Regions from separate parts of the Enterococcus sp. DIV0210g genome, predicted to be linked through region 2. Evidence: predicted binding sites of a transcription regulator. Region 2 holds the regulator's gene; the other holds the start of a gene.
The links. Region 2 encodes NrdR, which represses ribonucleotide reductase genes. Its sites were predicted from a motif close to ACACNATATATNGTGT; they were not measured.

Region 1 (10,944 bases), 970 kb from region 2:
CATTAAACATCCATCCATTAACGATCATTTTGGTTTTGATTGGGGCAGGAAGTGTTGCCGGGATCATTGGTATGCTGATCTGTATCCCTGTTTATGCAGTAATCAAAACGTTGACTTTGAATATTCGAAAAATCTATTTGTTGAGAAAAGAAACGGCGATCATCCAGCCGGAAAAGCAAGAGAAGAAAAATGAACTGATTTAAAAAAAAGCCCCTCCGCTTTTAAAGCGGAGGGGCTTCTGTTTTATTCTAAACCAATCAAATAATCATCATCATTCATTGCTTCTACATTCCCAAGCAAGTAGCCGTTTCCTACTTGTGAGAAGAAGTCATGGTTGCTTGTACCTGTTGAGATACCGTTCATAACGATTGGATTGACATCATTAGCAGAGTCAGGGAATAGCGGATCCATCCCTAGATTCATCAATGCTTTATTGGCATTGTAACGCAAGAATGTTTTTACTTCTTCCGTCCAGCCGACTGCATCATACAATTCTTCTGTATAGCGTTCTTCATTTTCATATAACTCATACAGCAAATTATACATCCAGTCTTTCAACGCTTCTTGTTCTTCTTCAGGCAATTCGTTATAGCCTAATTGGAATTTGTAGCCGATATATGTGCCGTGGACAGATTCATCGCGAATGATCAATTTGATGATTTCAGCGACGTTTGCCAGTTTGTTATTTCCTAGATAATAAAGCGGTGTGTAAAAGCCAGAATAAAACAAGAATGTTTCTAAAAAGACGCTGGCGATTTTTTTCTCTAATGGTGAACCATTTTTATAGATTTCATTGATCCGTTCTGCTTTTTTCTGCAAGTATGGATTGGTGTTCGTCCATTCAAAGATTTCTTCGATTTCTGCTTTGGTATTCAATGTGCTGAAAATAGAAGAATAGCTTTTGGCATGAACAGATTCCATAAATTGGATATTATTCAAAACAGCTTCTTCATGCGGTGTACGAACATCTGCACGCAAACGTTCCATTCCGCTTTCTGACTGCACCGTATCCAATAAAGTAAGTCCGCCGAAGACATGTCCTACGATCTCTTTTTCAAGATCAGAAAGAGTGCGCCAATCATCTAAGTCGTTTGATAAAGGAATACGTGTGTCTAACCAAAATTGTTCTGTTAGTTTTTCCCACGTCGATTTATCGATGATATCCTCGATTTCATTCCAGTTTATAGCTTCATAGTAAGTTTCTGACATAAAGATTCTCCTTTTATTCCTGAGAGATAGACGTTCAAAAAGTGACGAGCTGATTTAGATGACACAACTTTCACATTGGTTGCTGCCGATTTCTTCCGCATCATCTGTAAAGGTACGAACATAATAAATCGATTTGATCCCTTTATGGAAAGCATAATGTCTCAAGATGTTCAAATCACGTGTGGATTGTTTTGAGTTTGTTTTCCATTCATAAAGGCCTTCAGGAATCTCTGAACGCATGAACAATGTCAAACTCATTCCTTGGTCCACGTGTTCTTGTGCTGCGGCATAAATGTCGATCACTTTACGCATATCCATATCGTAAGCAGAAGTATAGTAAGGGATCGTTTCGTTTGACAAGTAAGGAGCAGGGTAATAGATTTTACCGATTTTCTTTTCTTGACGTTCTTCGATCATACGTGTGATTGGGTGGATACTTGCACTTGTATCATTGATATAAGAGATTGATCCGTTTGGCGCTACTGCTAGACGATTTTGATGGTAAAGACCGTCTTTCATGATTGCTTGTTTTAATTCTTCCCAATCTTCTGCTGTTGGAATAAAGATTCCTTCAAAAAGATTTTTGACTTTTTCTGATTTCGGCTGATATTGGCCGCTGACATACTTGTCAAAATAAGTGCCGTTTGCATAATCTGATTTTTCAAAGTTATGGAAAACTTGTTTTCTTTCGCGAGCGATATTGTTGCTTTCTACTAATGTCCAGTAGTTCAACAACATGAAATAAACATTAGTAAAATCGATAGAATCTTCTGATCCGTATGCCATTTGTTGTTTTGCAAAATAAGTATGCAGTCCCATGGCGCCTAAACCAATCGTATGATTCAAACGATTGCCGTTTTGGATAGGAGGAACAACATCGATTTCAGAAGCATCTGTGATATATGTCAACGCGCGTGTCATCGTACGAACAGATCTTCCAAAATCTGGACTGTCCATCAAGTTGACGATGTTCGTTGAACCAAGATTACATGAAATGTCTGTACCAAGTTCTTCGTATTCTTGTTTTCCATTGATGACAGAAGGTGTTTGGACTTGAAGAATCTCTGAACACAAGTTGCTCATGATGATTTTTCCGTCAATCGGGTTGGCACGGTTTGCTGTGTCAACGTTCACGATATAAGGATAACCAGATTCTTGCTGTAATTTAGAAATTTCGTTTTCTAGATCACGTGCTTTGATTTTTTGTTTGCGGATATTTGGATTTGCGACCATGTTGTCATATTCTTTTGTGATATCGACATAAGAATATGGTACACCGTATTCTTTTTCCACACTATAAGGGCTGAATAGGTACATTTCTTCATTTTTACGTGTCAATTCATAGAATTTATCTGGTACAAGTACTCCAAGAGACAAAGTTTTCACCCGGATTTTTTCATCTGCATTTTCTTTTTTAGCAGAAAGGAATGAAATGATATCTGGGTGGAAAACATTTAGGTAAACAACTCCGGCACCTTGACGTTGGCCAAGCTGGTTAGAATAGCTGAAGCTGTCTTCGAATAATTTCATTACAGGAACAACACCGCTGGCAGCTCCTTCATATCCTTTGATTGGTGCGCCGGCTTCGCGAAGATTGGATAAAGTGATCCCAACACCGCCGCCGATTCGTGAAAGCTGTAAAGCAGAGTTGATCGAGCGTCCGATCGAATTCATGTCATCTGTCACTTGAATCAGGAAACAAGAAACAAGTTCACCCCGGCGTTTACGTCCAGCATTCAAGAAAGAAGGTGTAGCAGGCTGGTAACGCTGATGGATCATTTCGTCCGCTAAAGCTAAAGCCAATTCTTCATTTCCGTTCGCAAAATAAAGCGCATTGAAGGCCACACGATCTTCATAAGTTTCAAGATAAGCTGTACCATCATTTGTTTTCAACGCATATTGCGAATAGAATTTATAAGCCGCCATGAAAGATTTGAATTCAAAATGCTGCTCGTCCAAGAAATGATAAAGTTTCTCGATAAAACGGTCAGAATATAATTGGATGAATTCTTCCTCCAAATAATCATGTTTGATCAGATAATCGATTTTTTCTTTTGGCGAAGAAAAAGTCAGTGTGTTCGGCTCAACATTTTCTTTAAAGAAGGCAGCCAACGCATCTTTATCTTTATTTAAAGGAATCTGTCCGTTGACAGGTCGATTGATTTCATTGTTCAGTTTAAAATAGCTTACATCTTTTAACTCTTTGAGGCTCATAATGTACTCAACCTTTCATAGTGCAAGAGTTCTAGTTAAAATCCTCTTGGCACGACTTTTTTATATAATAATGAGAATAACAGCTGAATGAAAAGAAGAAAAAGCCAATACTTTAAAAAAAGGATTTGGGGCAAAAGCCTTCAAATCCAATCATTTTTGTACTGCTTTAGTTTTCTTTAGCTAGCAAGTTTACGAAGTTGATCTGGGCGGAAGCCAATAACAGTTTCAGCGTCTGAAGTAATTACTGGGACACTTTGGAAACCTTGATCTTTCAGCCAATCAATAGCGGCGGGTTGTTCATCGATGTTCACTTCTTCGAAATCGATGTGATTTTCAGTTAAAAAACGTTTGACCATTTTACATTGCATACAATTATTTTTAGAGAAGATTTTTACGTTCATGGGAGAGTCCTCCTTCTACAAGTTTTCTACAAAGACTAGTATAAAACTCTGAATGAAAAAGTCAATCATAAAACACTACATATGGTGTTGTGGAAATTGTGGAATACTAAATTTTGTGTTTTTGAAAAAGAAGTGAAAGCAGACGCTGAGCGGAGAAATAAAAGTTTCGGCTGTTGAAAAGTTGTGGAAAACTATTTTTAATTTATTTTTTCTCATTTTTAGAGCAAAAATAGTGAGGTTTCGCTCATTGAATCACAAGGTCTGTTGACATTCATTAGCGGGGGCAGTATCCTATGTGAGAATGATTCTCAATATCGTAGTTATTATAGGAAATAACCAGTAAATATCATAGTCCGTTCGTTGCAAGAATGATTTCACAAGTGAGGGGTCTGTATGCAAACTTTAGCACAAGCAAAACAACATTTAGTTTACCATGTAGAAAAAATCTGTACGGAAGAAAATGTGAAAAGACATTTACAAAATATCGGGGTAACACCAGGAAGCAAAGTTGTAGTAGTGAATATGTCAGGAGAGAACGCTATTTTATTAGTGAAAAGTCAGCGCGTAGCTGTCAGCCGTGAGCTGTTAAGCCAAATCTTTATCCAAAAAACCCAAACTTCTGCTGAAAGCTGGGCTTCTCTAGAACAATTGAAAGCAGGAGAAAGCGGAACGGTGGTCGCTGTCCATGGTCAAGGTGCAGTGAAAAGAAGGCTGATGGATATGGGGCTTACGAGAAATGTCCAAGTATCGATCCGCAAGCTTGCTCCTTTAGGTGATCCAATCGAATTGACAGTTCGGGGATACGAGTTGACACTTCGAAAAACAGAAGCGGAACTGATCCTCGTGCAAAGGGAGGAACAAGGATGAATATCGCATTAGTTGGCAACCCCAACAGCGGAAAAACCAGTTTGTTCAATCTATTGACTGGATCGAATCAATATGTAGGGAATTGGCCGGGCGTAACAGTAGAAAAAAAAGAAGGATTACTGAAAAAGCACCCAGATATCTATATCCAAGACTTGCCTGGTATCTATTCGCTTTCACCTTATACACCGGAAGAAGTGATTGCCAGAGATTATTTGGTCCATGAAAAACCTGAATTGATCATCAACATCATCGATGCCTCAAATATAGAAAGAAATCTTTACTTAACCACCCAATTGCTTGATTTAGGGATTCCGATGATCATTGGGTTGAATATGATGGATGTGATAAAAAAAGAAGGAAAGAAAATCAATTTAGAAAAGCTTTCTTATGGGCTTGGCGTTCCTGTTTTGCCTATCAGCGCACTAAAAAAACAAGGCACAGAAAAACTAATTGAAAAAATGATTGCAGCTTCAAAAAACTCCCCAGAGCTTCCTGAACCTTGTGCGTACGATGCACGTTTAGAAGCTGCTTTGCATGAAATCGAAGACATATTAGCAGAAAAAAGCAGCAAAAAACGCTGGTATGCAATGAAGTATTTTGAACGAGATCAAAAAGCGATGGAAGAATATGGTGCTTCTGCTTCTCAAGAAAAAGAGATCGAACAACTGATCCAGCTGACAGAAAAAATCTTTGAAGATGACAGTGAAACGGTCCTCGTAAACGAACGTTATGAATTTATCACGCAGTTATGTGCGTTGTGTGTAGTATCCAATGATTCTTTTCAATTGTCGATGAGCGACAAAATCGACCAAATCGCAACGAATCGCTGGCTGGCTTTACCACTTTTCGCGTTTGTTATGTGGCTGATTTATTATCTTGCTATTCAAACAGTAGGAACCATGGGGACAGATTGGATCAATGATACGGTGTTCGGGGCCTGGATCCCAGAAAAAGTTGGTCATCTTTTAGCGCAATGGCAAGTAGCTGATTGGATGCAGCAATTGATCTTAAATGGGATCATTGCTGGCGTTGGAGCAGTTTTAGGTTTCTTACCGCAATTGATCGTCTTGTTTTTGTGTTTGAGCTTTTTAGAAGATTGCGGCTACATGGCAAGAATCGCGTTTGTTATGGATCGTCTTTTCAGAAAATTTGGCCTCTCTGGAAAATCTTTTATTCCGATGCTGATTGCTACAGGTTGCGGTGTTCCAGGTGTCATGGCCAGCCGAACGATTGAAAATGAACAAGATCGGCGGTTGACGATCATGGTGACCACATTTATGCCTTGTTCTGCAAAGCTGCCAATCATCGCTTTAGTAGCAGGTGCATTTTTCCCGCATCGTTCTTGGGTAGCGCCATCTGCTTATTTCCTGGGAATGACAGCTATTATTTTATCAGGGATCAGTTTGAAAAAAACACGTTTATTTTCTGGTGATACAACACCTTTTATTATGGAATTGCCAACCTATCATTTGCCGCAGTGGTCTGCGATTTTGCGTCAAACCTATGATCGAAGCAAATCGTTTGTCAAAAAAGCTGGAACAATTATTTTTGTTTCGAGTATCGTTATCTGGTTTAGCTCTTCTTATAATTTTGTTGGGGAAGCTGTTTCAGAAAATCAAAGTATCTTAGCCTTTTTTGGGCGAATAGCCGCCGTTCTTTTTCAACCGCTGGGGTGGGGGAATTGGCAAGGAACAGTGGCAGCAATTACTGGTTTAGTTGCTAAAGAAAATATTATCGGCACATTTGGTATCTTATTTGGGCAGAGCGAAGTGTCTGAAAATGGCCGTGAAATTTGGCAAACGCTGCAACAGACCTACACACCAGCAGCGGCTTACGCATTATTAGCGTTTAATTTGCTTTGTGCACCTTGTTTCGCAGCAATTGGCGCCATACATCGAGAAATGAATGCCAGCAAATGGACGTGGATCGCTATTGGTTATCAATGTGGTCTGGCTTATCTTGTTAGTTTTATCCTTTATCAATTTGGGCATTTATTAGAAGGCGGTTCTATCGTGATGAGTACGTATCTTGCTGGTCTATTAACGATTGGTGTGATTTATGCTTTGTTCCGCAAGCCGAAAAGAGTGAAGACAAAGTATCCGGTACTTTCTTTAGAAGGGGAGAAATGAGATGGCTACATTTTTATTAAGTATTCTGATATTTGGAAGTGCAGGTTTCATTGTGTATAAACGTTTAAAATCAGGTAAATCTTGTGATGAGTGCAAAACGTCTTGTCCTGTGAAAAAAGCTAGTAAATAAAATAAACAGAAAAGTAAACCATCGGGCGCTGTTTTTTAGCGCCCTCTTTTGCTTATTTTGTCAGGGCATAGTAAGATGAAGAAAAAAAGGAAAGAGGAATAAAATGGCTGGGAAAAAGAAGATCGTTCGCCCACGCTACCAGCAGATTGCCGTAGATTTAGCAGAGCGAATCGTTGAAAACAGATATAAAGTAGGCGAAAAAATCCATGCACGTTCCACTTTAGCAAGTACATATAACGCTTCTCCGGAAACGACCAGAAAAGCAATCAATGTATTAGTAGATTTGGGTATCATGGAAGTGCGCCATGGAAGCGGGGCTTTTGTTTCTTCCAAAGAAAAAGCAAAAGAATTCCTGCTGCAATATCAAGATGTCCAATCGATCCAGGAAACCAAAGCAGAGATTATGGAAAGTGTGGAAAAGCAAAAGGAAGAATTGGATAATTTTTCACAGCTGCTAGACCAGCTTGTCAATCAAACCAAGCGGATCCACAAAATGAATCCGCTGCTGCCGTTTGAGCTTCAACTGACCAAACATGCCAAACATTTAGATCGTTCTATTAGCGAGTTGAATATTTGGCAAGAAACAGGAGCAACCGTTATTGCGATTTCCCACGAAGAAGAATTGCTTGTTTCACCAGGTCCGTATGCTAAATTGAGCGAAGGGGATACTGTGCATTTTATCGGAAATGAGTATACGTTGCAGCGGATGAATAACTTTTTTTATCCGGAAGTGTAGAGGTTGTGAAAAAGCTGTTCAGCTCTGAGCGATAAGACTCTTTTTTACTGGGAAATAGCTTTTCATATTTCCCAGTAAAAAAGCTTATCGCCGAAAGAGCTAGCTTTTGAACACCGTTTAAGTAGAGGTCGTGAATGAACCGTTCAGTTTCTTGCATCGTCAATAAGAAATCCCAGTTGTTTACTGCAAAAAATAAATTTTTTCATGTTTTTTTATAGTAGAAATTGAACACTTTTCATTGCGGCAGGCCTTGCACAGCTAAGGGAAAACACTTTTTAGACAAAAAGAGGAAAATGACATAACTGGTGTCATTTTCCTCTTTTTCTTTTTTGACAAAGTGACCACACGATGTTACCCTAGTGTAGTCACTTTTTTCAGAAAGTAAAATGAAAATACATAAAAAGAGAAAAGGAGAATCGTTTTGAGGAAACTTGAAGTAAAAAATTTAACAAAGATTTTCGGCAAAAAAACGCAAACTGCTCTTGAAATGATCAAGGATAGACAGTCCAAAACAGACATTTTGAAAAAAACAGGAGCAACAGTCGGTGTTTACGATGTGAACTTTGATGTAGAAGAAGGCGAGATTTTCGTAATCATGGGGCTTTCCGGAAGTGGGAAATCAACATTGATCCGATTATTGAATCGATTGATCGAACCAACTTCTGGCGATATCTATATTGATGGCAAAGATATTGCGAAGTTAAGTAAAGAAGAACTGAGAGAAGTCCGCAGACATAAAATAAACATGGTATTTCAAAATTTTGGTTTATTTCCCCATCGGACGATTTTAGAAAATACAGAATATGGATTAGAAGTTCGTGGAGTGCCAAAAGAAGAAAGAACCAAAAAAGCAGAGCAAGCGCTGGAAAATTCAGGATTGCTTTCATTTAAAGATCAGCTTCCAAATCAGCTTTCTGGAGGAATGCAGCAACGTGTTGGTTTAGCCAGAGCGTTAGCAAATGATCCAGAAATCTTATTGATGGACGAAGCATTTTCTGCGTTAGATCCGTTGATTCGAAGAGAAATGCAAGATGAACTGCTTGAGCTGCAAGCGACTGTTCAAAAAACGATCATTTTTATTACACATGATTTAAATGAGGCACTTCGAATCGGTGACCGGATTGCTTTGATGAAAGATGGACAAATCATGCAGATCGGAACTGGTGAAGAAATATTGACGAACCCGGCAAATGAATATGTCCGAGAATTCGTTGAAGAAGTTGACCGTTCGAAAGTATTGACGGCGCAAAATATCATGGTTCCAGCGTTGACAGCGACACTTGAAATAGATGGACCAAATGTTGCCTTGACAAAAATGCGTAAAGAAGAGGTCAGCATGTTGATGGTCGTTGATAAAAAACGTCATTTGAAAGGGATCATCACTGCGGAAGCAGCACTGGAAGCCAGAAAACAAAAACGCCCGCTTGCTGATTTCATCGATGAGAATGTAACGGTGATCGACAAAGATATGCTAGTCAATGATATTTTCAATGTGATTTATGACTCGCCGACACCATTAGCTGTAGTTGACGGTGAAAAATTAAAAGGGGTCGTTATCCGAGGCAGCGTTCTAGAAGCTTTGGCAGAAACAAGTGAGGTGACCGAACATGAATAATTTATTAAACTACCGCTTACCAATTGCAGATGGAGTCGAAAAATTAACCGATTGGCTGACAACGACATTTGCTGGATTGTTTTCTTTTCTTCAAACGATTGGGCAACATGTCATGGATGGCATTACGAATTTACTGCTGCTGATTCCAGCGCCAATCTTCATTTTATTGATGGGTGTTATAGCATTCTTTATTTCAAAAAAACGTCCTGGATTGACGATCTTTACGTTGGTCGGATTATGGTTTATCTATAATCAAGGATTATGGAATGACTTGATGAGTACTGTAACACTTGTATTGTTATCAAGTGTGATTTCAATCGTGATCGGCGTGCCGTTAGGGATATTAATGGCAAAAAATGATCGCGCACAAAACATTATCAAACCAATTCTTGACTTTATGCAAACAATGCCTGGATTTGTTTATTTGATTCCAGCAGTCGCATTTTTTGGGATCGGAATGGTTCCTGGTGTCTTTGCCTCAGTGATTTTCGCATTGCCGCCAACTGTTCGTTTTGCTAATCTAGGTATTCGCCAAGTGCCAAAAGAACTGGTTGAAGCTTCTGATTCTTTCGGCGGTACTAGCTGGCAGAAGTTGTTCAAATTAGAGTTGCCGTTAGCTAAAGGAACGATTATGGCTGGGATCAATCAAACAACGATGCTTTCCTTATCCATGGTTGTTATTGCTTCAATGATCGGGGCGCCCGGTTTAGGTAGAGGTGTGCTTTCAGCTTTACAACGCGCACAAGTCGGTAATGGCTTTGTTAATGGTGTGGCATTGGTTATTTTGGCAATCATCATTGACCGTTTTACTCAACATTTGAATCAGCCGCGTGTAAAAAAAGCGCAACGTGTTTCTAAAAAACAACGTATCTATCTTGCTGCAGCTGCAATCGTTGTTTTGATTGGTGCAATCGGCGCAGGTACTGTTTTTTCTGATAAAGCAGATAAAACAATCAATTTGTCTTACGTAGAATGGGATACAGAAGTTGCTTCGACCAATGTTGTCGGAGAAGTGTTAAAAGAAATGGGTTATAAAGTAAATCTTACACCATTAGATAATTCGATTATGTGGGAATCTGTAGCAAAGGGCGAGTCTGACGGAATGGTCGCAGCCTGGCTGCCAAAAACCCATGGCTCGCAATATGATAAATATAAAAATGAAGTAACAGATTTAGGGGCCAATTTAGAAGGTGCGAAAGTAGGTATTGCTGTTCCTTCCTATATGGATGTGGATTCTATTGAAGATTTAACGGATGAAGCTGGACAAAAAATCACTGGGATCGAGCCAGGTGCAGGCGTAGTGAAAGCTGCTGAAAACACGATCGGTACTTATGACAATCTGAAAAACTGGTCCGTGGAAACTTCTTCTTCAGGTGCAATGACTGTAGCGCTAGGCCAAGCTATCAAAAAGAAAGAGCCAATTGTTATTACAGGCTGGTCGCCACATTGGATGTTCGCAAAATATGATTTGAAATATTTAGCTGATCCGAAGAACGGTATGGGCAAAGAAGAAAAAATCCATACGATAGTAAGAAAAGATCTTAAAGAAGATGCGCCAGATGCTTACAAAGTATTAGATAATTTCCATTGGGACGAAAAAGACATGGAAAAAGTCATGCTAGCCATCAATAATGGCAAAGATC
Region 2 (10,944 bases):
AATCCAAAATAGTGAATTCTTTGACACTGTTGCCGCCCATTTGTCCAGGATAAGATCTTGTTGTTATCGGACGTAATTCTGTAACTAAGCGGATTTTTGTTCCTTCCGTCAACTCGGTGAAGTCACCATTGATTTGTTCTAGCTTTAAATTTGGTATACGTAAGACACGCGGATTAAATTCTCCTTTTAGTTTCACCGTATCTTTCAAGGTTATGTCTGCATACACTTCTCCTGATGATAGTCGCCATGTTATTACGGGATCTTCTGCAAGAACCGCAGTCAAAATACTGACTTCTTCTGTTTTTTCTTCTGCTTCACTAGACGTTCCGCAACCAGCAGCAACAAACACCAGACTTCCGACAACAGCAAACTTCCATAAGTGTTTCATCAAAAAATGTCCTCCGTTGGCATCAATTCGTATTGCGGCGGTTTTGTCCAGTCATTTTTATTTCTTTGGTCAAATAACGGATACGTTCCATGATCCGTTTTGCTTTCAACGGTTCTTCATCTCCGCGCTGCGTCACAGATAAATGCTGTTCCAATTCTTCCATAGTAAAATTTGAAGAAAAGAACGTCGGCAATTGTTCCTGCATTCGGTATTGAAGGATAACACCAAAAATCTCATCCCTGATCCAGCTGCTCATGGCATCTGCACCAATATCGTCCATCATCAAAATAGGCGAACGTTTGACTGCATCCAATTTTTCGGCTACTTGATCTTTTCCGATGGCTTGTTTCATCTCTACAGCAAATGTTGGGAAATGCACGAGCGTCGTTGTGTATCCTGCTACTGCTAAATCACGAGCAATTGCGCCAAGCAAGTAGGTTTTGCCGATACCAAAACTGCCGACAAGATATAATCCTTTGTGGTAGCCTTTTGGATCAGAAGCATATTCCTGCACAAAACTAAAGGATTCTAAAAATGCTTCGCTTCGTCCGCTAGTTTGTTCAAATTTCTCAAATGAAGCAGATTGGATATCTTTCGGCATATCGACTGCACGAATCCGACTGCGGATCTCTTCTTGTTTTTGTCTTGCAAGAAGGGCTTCAGTAGGAACGTAAGTCACATCTACATAATGGAAATTCAATGTCAGTTTCGGTTCATATCCAGGTGCGATCATTGTCGGATCATTTTTCTGATATTTTCTCTTTTCTTGAACGAATTCATAGAGTTTCGCATAGCTTTTTTCAATATCTTCCTGTGACAATTGCTCACGATGCGCAGCTAGGAAAGATTGGACATCGGTGTCTTCTAGGACAGCAGCAATCATTTCTGCGTATTTTTCCTGGTAATTTTTCCGGCTGATGATTTTTTTCAATTCTTTTCCTACGTCTTCCATTAGTTATCTCCCTCCTTTTTAGCAAGATATTCTTTGAATCGGCGATCGATTTCTGCTTGCTTTTCGCTGCTGATTTGTTTTTCTTCTTCTGGTTTATTCACCCAGTCAGGCAGCTTTTCGCGGCGTACGTTTCTTTTCGCCGTTCCATAGGTTGTTTTGGCTGTTTTCGGCTTGGGCTCACTCAGTTCCCGAACATGCTCAACGGCTTCTTCTGGGGTACGGATATTTGCCTGCTGCCATTCGTTGGCAATCGTATTGACATAGTTGCTTTTTAATGATGCTTGGTTTTTGATGACCAGCACATAATTGATCAAAACATTGATAACGCTGTTAGGCAACTTGGATTGTTTGACCAAGTCTTGCATCAGCCACTTTTCTTCTTTGGAGACAAACCCGCCTTTTGCATTCTTCACAGCTTCAAGATATTGCATTGGCGGATTGTTTTTGCTGTCAGCGATCAACGCACTGGCTGCATCATTTTTTGCTGGGAGCTGCTGTGCAGCAGCTGTTTCAGGTACTTCTTCTTTTTTTACTGTTTTTTGGCGGTAGATGATTTGCTTTTGCAGATCTTTCAATGACACCGTCTGCTGGGTAAAATCATACGCTGAAGCAATAAGTTCCCCAAGCGTCAATTCATCAAAGCCATACAATCGATGGTAGAGTTCAATTTGCTCTATCACTGGTTTTTCCAGTGAAGTGATATGTTTTTTCTGCAGCAAGTCGCTTAAAAACGGCCAATCGACCTGAATCGCATCGTCAATCAAAGTTGGTGTTTTTTCTTTTTCAAACGCGGATTGGCTTTGTTCGATTTTTTCCTTGTCTGCTTCAAAAGATGCTTCGTTGAAACGAAAAACATCTAAAAACTTTTTAGTAACTTTTTGGTAGCCTTCTGAAGAAAATCTTTTGAATTGAAATTTCTCATTCAGCTGGTTCCAACGGCGTTCGCCGGTTTTTTCCAACAGCATAAAACTTAAGACAGCATCTTTAAAAAACGCATCGGGCGCTAAAGGTTCAAGCAATTCATAGAGGAAACAAGGTCCTAAACTTGGATCTTCTTTGAAGTAGACATCCAGCAGACCGATTCCTTCTAATTTTTTTCTTGCTTCATAAAACTGCGGCAAACCGCAATCCAATCCACTTAGCAAATCTGCGTGCAGCGCTTCTGATCCGATGCCTGTTTCTTTCGAAATCTCTGACAAAAGCGTGAAATAGAGACTAAGTGCTTCTCCTCCGATCAGCGGCTGATAAAGATAAAGCAGCGCTTGCTGTCCTTCTTCTGTTAATGGAAATGTTTTTCTGCCTTGATAAATATTTTTAGGCTGAAGTTCTTTCCAAGCATTTTCCAACGAAATGCCTCCTTATTCCTTCTCTTCTGATTTGTCGTCTTCAGATTTGTTTTCTTTGGCTTTATCAACGATGTCTTGCAATTCTTTTAAGAAAACAGACATATCTTTGAATTGACGGTAGACACTGGCAAAACGGATATAAGCGATCTCATCTAAGTTGACAAGGTCTTCCATCACGTATTCACCAATCAAGTTTGTTGATACTTCATTCTCGCCTAAACTGCGGACACGATTCTCCACATGGTTGACGATTTGTTCCATTTGTTCCATTGCAACAGGACGTTTTTCCGCTGAACGGATCAATCCTCTTAATATCTTATCACGGTTGAATTCTTCGCGTTCGCCATTTTTCTTGATGACTAGCAGCGGCGCAGCTTCGATTCGTTCAAATGTTGTAAAACGAAAGCCGCAATTCTCACATTCACGGCGGCGGCGGATTGCGCGTCCGTCATCTGCTTGTCGGCTGTCTATAACACGCGAATTATTATGGTGGCATCTTGGGCATCGCATAACTATCACCTCTTCATTTCTGATTTATCAAATCATTGCTATGATTAGTTGTATTATAACATGAAACCTTGTAGAAGCGCGATGTTCCGGTACAAAAAATGCCGAAACACTCGCGTTTTTTAACATAATCTGCTGTTTTTTAAGAAAACAGCAGGCTCTTTTTGCTGTACTACTTTTTCAGTTGTGAGAAAAAACTGGAACCAATCGTTAGGATAGGCTCCAGTTTTTCTTTAAACTATAGTTTTTCTTCGATTCCTGTATAGTGCTTCATTCGTTCTTCTTCGATTCTCTGCTCGCCAGAAATATGTTCTTGTTCTGGCAATGGTTCTTTCCTGCGTTTTGGCTCCGCCGTTTTTCGTTCTTGTGTCAGATCTTGCTGACGTGCTTCTTTTTCCGCTTGCTGGTCTTCAAGCTCTTCAATACGTTCTTTGTACTTTGCATCATGTGCTTCTGCGATTTCTGTTTGGTCGCGTCCTTCTTGCTTTAAGTTTTCATTATCTAAAAGTTCGCCGATTTTTTCTTTTGCGTTTCCGACAATTTTATCTTTTTGGTTTTTGATCGTTCCCATAACATGTCCCTCGCTCTCTGCTTTCTACTTTCAGCATAGCAGAATCCTGCTGCTTAGACAAAGAAAGTACTTTCTAAGAAATAAACTTGTTTTCTTGGAGCCATGAGATGATTTGTTCTGCTAACTTGTCTTTTGTTTGCTGATTATCAAAAAGGATATCCGCTTTTCTTTTTTTCTCTTCGATAGGCATCTGACTTTCGACCCGCTGCATTGCTTCTTCTCTCGTAAAACCATCGCGTGCCATCAGACGTTGCAGCTGTTTTTCTTCCGGAAGATAAACAACAGCTGTCTGATCCATATATTTGTCATAGTGACCTTCATATAGCAAAGGAATATCTACAATAACTAATGGGCTGGCTTGTTTCGCTTTTTGGATATTGTCTTTGATGCTCGTTCTTATATAGCTATTCAATATGCGATTGAGCTGTTCGCGTTTCTCAGGATCGCTGAAGACGATTTTCCCTAATTTTTTTCGGTCGAGTGTGCCGTCTTCATTTAAGATATCTTTACCAAAATGCTGAACCACAGCTGCCAATCCCGGCGTTCCAGGTTCTACGACTTCTCGGGCGATTTTGTCGCCGTCAACGATAGGAAATCCATACTTTTCAAATACGTGGACGGCGGTTGTTTTTCCTGTTGCGATTCCGCCTGTCAGACCCAAAACAAAAGAACTCATCGTTTCAGCTGTTGACAATTTGGACAATAGTGCGTCCCCCTTTGCGCCACTTTTGTTTTAACAATGGGTGTCCCGCAACGTACACACGGATTGCCGGTTTGTCCATAAACATGGAGCATCAATTGAAAGGTTCCAGCTTCTCCTAAGGCGTTCAAATAACTGCGGATCGTTGTACCGCCAGCTTCCACCGCTTTTCCTAAAACAGCGATGATTGCTTCTCTAAGCCGTGCGATTTCTTTTGGTTTCAGTGTGTTGGCTGGCTGTTCTGGATGGATTTTTGCTTCCCATAACGCTTCATCTACATAGATGTTTCCTAGCCCTGTCACAAGTCGTTGATCTAGCAAGAGAGGTTTGATCGCTTTTTTCGAACGTTTGAGTCCTTGTTCAAACGCAGCCAATTCAAAGGTATCGTTTACCGGTTCAGGCCCCAGAAGCATGATTCCTTTATACTGGTTGCTGCTGCCCTTTTCAACCAATGTCATACGGCCAAATTTTCGTACGTCATTGTAACGAAGCTGGCTGCGATCATCAAAAGAAAAAATGACATGCGTATGCTTGCTTAGCGGCGCTTCCTCTGTAAAAAATTCATACTTCCCTTCCATGCGCAAATGAGAGATCAAATCAAAATGTGTCAAATGAAAAATCAAATATTTCCCTCTTCTACTGATGGATTCGATCGTTTCTCCTGCTAATTGCGCTTCAAAAATCGCTGATTCTGGCTGTTCGATGATTCGAGGCCACAAGACTTGGACATGGTGGATCGTTTTTCCTGAGACTAATTGCTCTAAACCTTTTCTGACTGTTTCTACTTCTGGTAATTCTGGCATTTTTTCACCTTCAAAACTGTGATTTATTTGGTTATTTTGCTTCGTACCACGTTTTGCCCCAACTGCTTTCGGTAATCAATGGTACGTGCAGCTGTACTGTTTGTTCCATGACTTCGCTAACAAGTTTGTCCAGACGTTCCAATTCTTTTTCAGGGACTTCAAAGACAAGTTCATCGTGTACTTGAAGCAGCATGGTTGCTTCTAAATCTTCCTCTTTCAAGCGTTGCGCCAACTCGATCATTGCGATTTTCAAGATGTCTGCGGCACTTCCTTGAATAGGTGTATTGATCGCTGTACGCTCTGCAAACGAACGCAGATTGTAATTTCTGGAGTTAATATCTGGTAAGTAACGGCGACGATGATATAACGTTTCAACATATCCAAGATCTTTTGCTTCGCGAACAATACGCTCCATGTATTCTTTTACTCCAGGATATTTTTCGAAATACGTATCGATATATTGTTGGGCTGCTTTTCGGCTGATCCCAAGATTTTGTGATAGTCCATAATCCGAGATACCATAGACGATCCCGAAATTGACTGCTTTTGCTTGGCGTCGCATATTTGGTGTCACATCTTCTGGTTTTTCGATACCGAAGACGCGCATTGCTGTACTAGCATGGATATCTTGACCTTCTAAGAATGCTTCTTTCAAATGTTCGTCATTCGAGATATGTGCAAGGACACGCAATTCGATTTGTGAATAGTCGGAAGAATAAATCAACCAATCTTTCGCTCTTGGTACAAAGGCTTGTCTGATTTTTCGGCCTTCTTCTAAACGAATCGGGATATTTTGCAAGTTCGGATCGACAGAACTTAATCTTCCTGTTTGCGTCAATGTTTGGACATAACGGGTATGGACTTTTCCGTCAGATTGGATGACTTTCAAGAGTCCTTCCACATAAGTTGATTGGATTTTTGCGATTTGGCGATAGGTCAAGATATCATCAACAATTGGTGCTTGTTCCCGTAACTGCTCCAAAACATCAACAGCTGTGGAATAGCCTGTTTTTGTTTTTTTTATGACTGGAAGCCCCATTTTTTCAAACAAGATAACGCCTAATTGTTTTGGAGAATTCAAGTTGAATTCCTCACCTGCTTCTTCATGGATCTTGTGCTCGATTTCTTGTAGACGTTTTGAGAATTCGCCTTTCATTTCTTGCAAACGAGACGCGTCGACTTTGATTCCAGTGATTTCCATTTCAGCAAGTATTTGAGACAGAGGCAATTCCATTTTGTAAAACAGATCTGCTTGGTTTTTTTCTTCTAATTCTTTATTTAAGATTGGTGTCAAAGCGTCAATCGCCGCTACTTTCCGTGCAAGATGCGCAAAGAAATCTTCTTCATCTGCCGGCAGACCTTTTTTAGCCCCTTTTCCGTAAACTGATTCATCGGAACGAATATCACTATAACCGTAATGGGCAGCAATTCCTTCAATATCACTGCTTTTCTCATTCGTATCAAGGAGATAGGCACCTAATAAAATATCAAAATCGATTCCCTGTGTTTTTCCAACATAACGATTCAATGCTGCATAGGTTCTTTTTGCGTCATAAACGAATTTCCGTTGCGTTTCATCTGTCAGCCAGTTTCGGAACGCGTCATTTTCAAAAAGAGCCAAATCATTGGTCACGTAGATTTTTTTATTTGTTCCCCAAGCTACGCCTACGATATCTTCTTGATGGTAATTGTCTCCCAGCATTTCGACATACAAAGCCATATTTGAGTCGAACATTGATTCGTCATATTCTGACACTACATCAAATAAGATATCTTCCATATCCGGGATTTCTTCTACAACATCTAATTTAGCAAGAAACTGTTTAAACTCCATTTCTTTGTAAAAAGGAATCAGTTTATCCAGATCTTTTCCGTCATATTTCAATGAATCAATGGAAACATCTACAGGAGCTGACGTATCGATAGTCGCTAGTCGTTTGGATAAGAAAGCTTGTTCTTTGTCATTGATCAAATTTTCTTTCATTTTGCTTTGTTTCATCTCATCGATATGGTCATAGATGCCTTCAACTGAACCATATTGTTTCAAGAGCTTGATAGCTGTTTTCTCACCGATTTTCGTTACACCAGGGATATTATCAGATGCATCTCCTGCCAAACCTTTCATATCGATGATTTGTTTTGGTGAAAGACCGTCATATTTTTCAGCTACATGCTCTGGTGTATACGATTCAATATCGCTGACACCTTTTACCGTGATATCGACTTTGATTTCTGGACTAGCCAACTGTGTTAAATCCCGATCTCCAGATAACACAACGACATCAAATTGTTCTTTATCCACATTTTCTGCTAATGTGCCGATGATGTCATCAGCTTCGTAATTTTCTAATTCATAATACTTTACACCAAGTCCAGTTAATAAATCGCGGATATAAGGCATTTGTTCTTTGAATTCGCCTGGCGTTTTTGATCTTCCCGCTTTGTAATCTTGGTACATCTCTGTACGGAACGTTGTTTTACCAGCATCAAAAGCAACCAATACATGTGTTGGTTCTTCTTTTTGCATCACATTTTCGAACATCGTATTAAAAGCGTAGATCGCATTTGTATGAAGTCCGCTACTTGTTTTAAAACGTTCTAACGAATTGTGGAGTGCGAAAAACGCACGGAATGCCACGCTATTTCCATCCACTAATAATAATTTATTTTTTGCCATTCTCATAACCCCTCACTGTAAAGTTCTTCTCTATTTTAACAAACAATCACAGGGAAAGCGAAAAGAAGTTCCTTTTTTAACAGCAAAACGAGTGAAAAATACTCGAAAGTTTTTTCACTCGTTTCTGGTTTTATTTAAAAAATATGCTTTGTTTTGAAATCAATCCCGTCCAAAGATACGTAAGAACGCTAAGAACAAGTTGATAAAGTCTAAATAAAGTTTCAATGCCATAAATACTGCGACACCGCTGTTGGCTGTGCCATTCGATTGGTTGTAGATTGTACGGATACTTTGGTTATCGTAAGCTGTGATTCCAGCAAAGATAATGACCATCAAAATCGAGATAAAGAAATCTACTGGTCCGCTATGCAAGATAAACATATTCAAAAACATTGCAATGATCACGCCGATCACTGCCGCTGTACTTGCACGACCGATACCGCTTAAGTCTTTTTTCGTCACCATTCCGACAACTGACATCCCAATAAACATTCCTGTAGCTGTTACGAATGCTTGAGTGATCGTTCCGATGTCATAAAAAGATAAAGTTATGGCAAGTGTCAATCCGTTAAGCAAGGAGTAAACGATGAAACCGCCGACTGCCAAGCTTGGATTCTTTTGTGCTTTGACACCTAAAACAACAACTAAGATCAATTCAATGATCCACAATCCCATGAATCCTAGCGGGAAGTTATTGATAAAAGCGCCCACTTGCACGGGAAATACTTCCAGTGTCAAATACGACACGATAGCACTTAGCGCTAATCCAAGACCCAAATATCCATATATTTTAGAATAAAAACGATTTAATCCTTGAGATACTGCTTGTTGATTATTCATTTAGAGCACCTTCGCTTTCTATCGCATGTTTAGGCGGTTGTACCATAACTACCGCATCTAATACGCGATTTTTTTCATTATTTTCTGCTTCCACAGAAATTGTTACCACATCTTTCATTTTATCAACTTTCATCACTTCAAACTGAAAAGTCAGTGTTTCATAATGAAAAACCGGTTCGATGAAATTAACTGAAAAGTTGACGACGTGTGAACCTGGACCAGGCAAGTGTTTTGAGATTGCGCTGGTGATGATCCCCATCAGCATAACAGATGGTACGATCGGTGCGTTATAGTCAGTTTGTTGTGCAAAATCGTGCTGGATATACAGCGGATTCGCATCATTTGTCAAACCAAGATACAGCAGCAGCTGATTGTCTTCGATCGATTCCGTTAAAGATAACGAGTCGCCTTCTTCTAGTTCGTTGATTGTTTTTCCTAATTTCCGCGGTTTACCTATGTTCAAGATAGAAACCCTCCAGTTATTCTTTATAAAAGTAATTTTACCAAAAAGGCGCAAAAAGGCAAGCGTACTTACTTTTTCTCTGTAAAACCTAAAAAATAAATAATAAATCCCCTTAAACACAGAAAGCTGTTTAAGGGGATTTGTTATAACTTCTGATTCTTCTTTAATGCTTAAGCCTGAACAGCTTTTTCACAACCTCTGATTACAAAACATTTTTTGTTGTGCTGCTCAACAATTTTTCATAGGCTTGTTCAAATTTTTGGACGTCTCCGGCTCCCATGAAGATCATTACAGCATCATGGTAATCCAATAGTGGCGAAACATTCGTCTCAGTAATCACTTCGCCGCCCTTTTTGATTTTATTGCCTAAGTCTTCGATTTTCACATTTCCTTGTTCTTCACGCGCAGAACCGAAAATATCACATAAGTAAACTTTATCTGCTAGATCCAAGGCTTCCGCAAACTCATCCATCAATGCGATTGTACGAGTGAATGTGTGTGGTTGGAACACAGCAATGATTTCTTTATCAGGATATTTTTGACGTGCGCCGTCGATTGTTGCTCTGATTTCTGCAGGGTGATGTGCGTAATCATCGACAACGGTCATATCGGCAACGATTTTTTCGCTGAAGCGGCGTTTTACACCAGGGAAAGTCAGCATTTCATCTGCTACTTCTTTCATGTCTAATTCTTCAAAGTAAGCCACAGCAATAACACCTAGCGCATTCATGATGTTATGTTTGCCGTATGCTGGTAAAACAAAACGGCCAATGAATTCTTCGCCATGATACACATCAAAAGCTGAACCTTCTGTTGTACGCTCGATATTTTTTGCTTGGATATCATCATCTTCTGAAATACCATAATAGTAAATCGGCACATCTGCTTCTAGTTTTCTTAGATATGGATCATCCCCGTACGCAAAAATCCCTTTTTTCACTTGGCTTGCCATTTTTTGGAAAGCAGTAAACACATCTTCAATACTTGTATAGTAATCTGGATGGTCAAAGTCGATATTTGTCATAATTGCATAATCAGGTGCATATGCTAAGAAATGTCTGCGGTACTCACAAGCTTCAAAAGCAAAAAATTCTGCTTGAGGATCGCCATGTCCAGTACCATCGCCAATCAAGTAACTTGTTGGGCGAACGCCAGAAAGTACGTGTGATAATAAACCAGTTGTACTTGTTTTTCCGTGAGAACCTGTTACAGCGATACTTGTATATGATTGAATGAACTGACCGATAAAATCATGGTAACGGATAATTTCTAGGCCTAATTCTTTCGCACGTTGGATCTCTTCGTGGGTGTCAGGGAAAGCATTCCCTTGGATAACGATCATTCCGGGTTTGATATTCTCCGAACTGAACGGTAAAATTGTTATTTTTTCTTTTTCTAAATCTCTTTGTGTAAAGAAATATTTTTCGATATCTGAACCTTGGACTTTAAAGCCTTTTTCATGCAGGACAAGCGCAAGAGAGCTCATACCTGAACCTTTGATACCGACAAAATGATATAATTTTTCTTGATTTTCCATTCGAATCCTCTTCTCTTATCTATCAACCACATCGGTTTTTATTCAACACGTTGACCATTATCTTATATATCAATAAAAATTTCAACTATTTTATAGAGAGGTTGTGAACTCAGCGTTTTGTTTTGAGCAGTAAGAAAGATTTTTCGGAAGTCGCTTCTCA

Region 1: a site for NrdR is predicted at 3,897-3,912, ahead of nrdH (glutaredoxin-like protein NrdH). Genes of this name have one in related genera too.

What each region holds. Positions count from the first base shown of each region.
Region 1 is NZ_CP187903.1:400,975-411,918, forward strand. Features, by position in the region: gene IGI64_RS01970 (AI-2E family transporter) at 1-203, shown strand, start outside; gene nrdF (class 1b ribonucleoside-diphosphate reductase subunit beta) at 244-1,209, opposite strand; gene nrdE (class 1b ribonucleoside-diphosphate reductase subunit alpha) at 1,264-3,423, opposite strand; gene nrdH (glutaredoxin-like protein NrdH) at 3,600-3,824, opposite strand; gene IGI64_RS01990 (FeoA family protein) at 4,218-4,691, shown strand; gene feoB (ferrous iron transport protein B) at 4,688-6,820, shown strand; gene IGI64_RS02000 (FeoB-associated Cys-rich membrane protein) at 6,822-6,950, shown strand; gene IGI64_RS02005 (GntR family transcriptional regulator) at 7,054-7,686, shown strand; gene IGI64_RS02010 (quaternary amine ABC transporter ATP-binding protein) at 8,108-9,301, shown strand; gene IGI64_RS02015 (ABC transporter permease/substrate binding protein) at 9,294-10,944, shown strand, end outside.
Region 2 is NZ_CP187903.1:1,367,300-1,378,243, forward strand. Features, by position in the region: gene IGI64_RS06680 (hypothetical protein) at 1-388, opposite strand, end outside; gene dnaI (primosomal protein DnaI) at 411-1,340, opposite strand; gene IGI64_RS06690 (replication initiation and membrane attachment family protein) at 1,340-2,686, opposite strand; gene nrdR (transcriptional regulator NrdR) at 2,699-3,196, opposite strand; gene IGI64_RS06700 (hypothetical protein) at 3,432-3,764, opposite strand; gene coaE (dephospho-CoA kinase) at 3,838-4,467, opposite strand; gene mutM (DNA-formamidopyrimidine glycosylase) at 4,437-5,267, opposite strand; gene polA (DNA polymerase I) at 5,299-7,944, opposite strand; gene IGI64_RS06720 (Bax inhibitor-1/YccA family protein) at 8,104-8,784, opposite strand; gene IGI64_RS06725 (MaoC/PaaZ C-terminal domain-containing protein) at 8,777-9,247, opposite strand; gene murC (UDP-N-acetylmuramate--L-alanine ligase) at 9,450-10,784, opposite strand.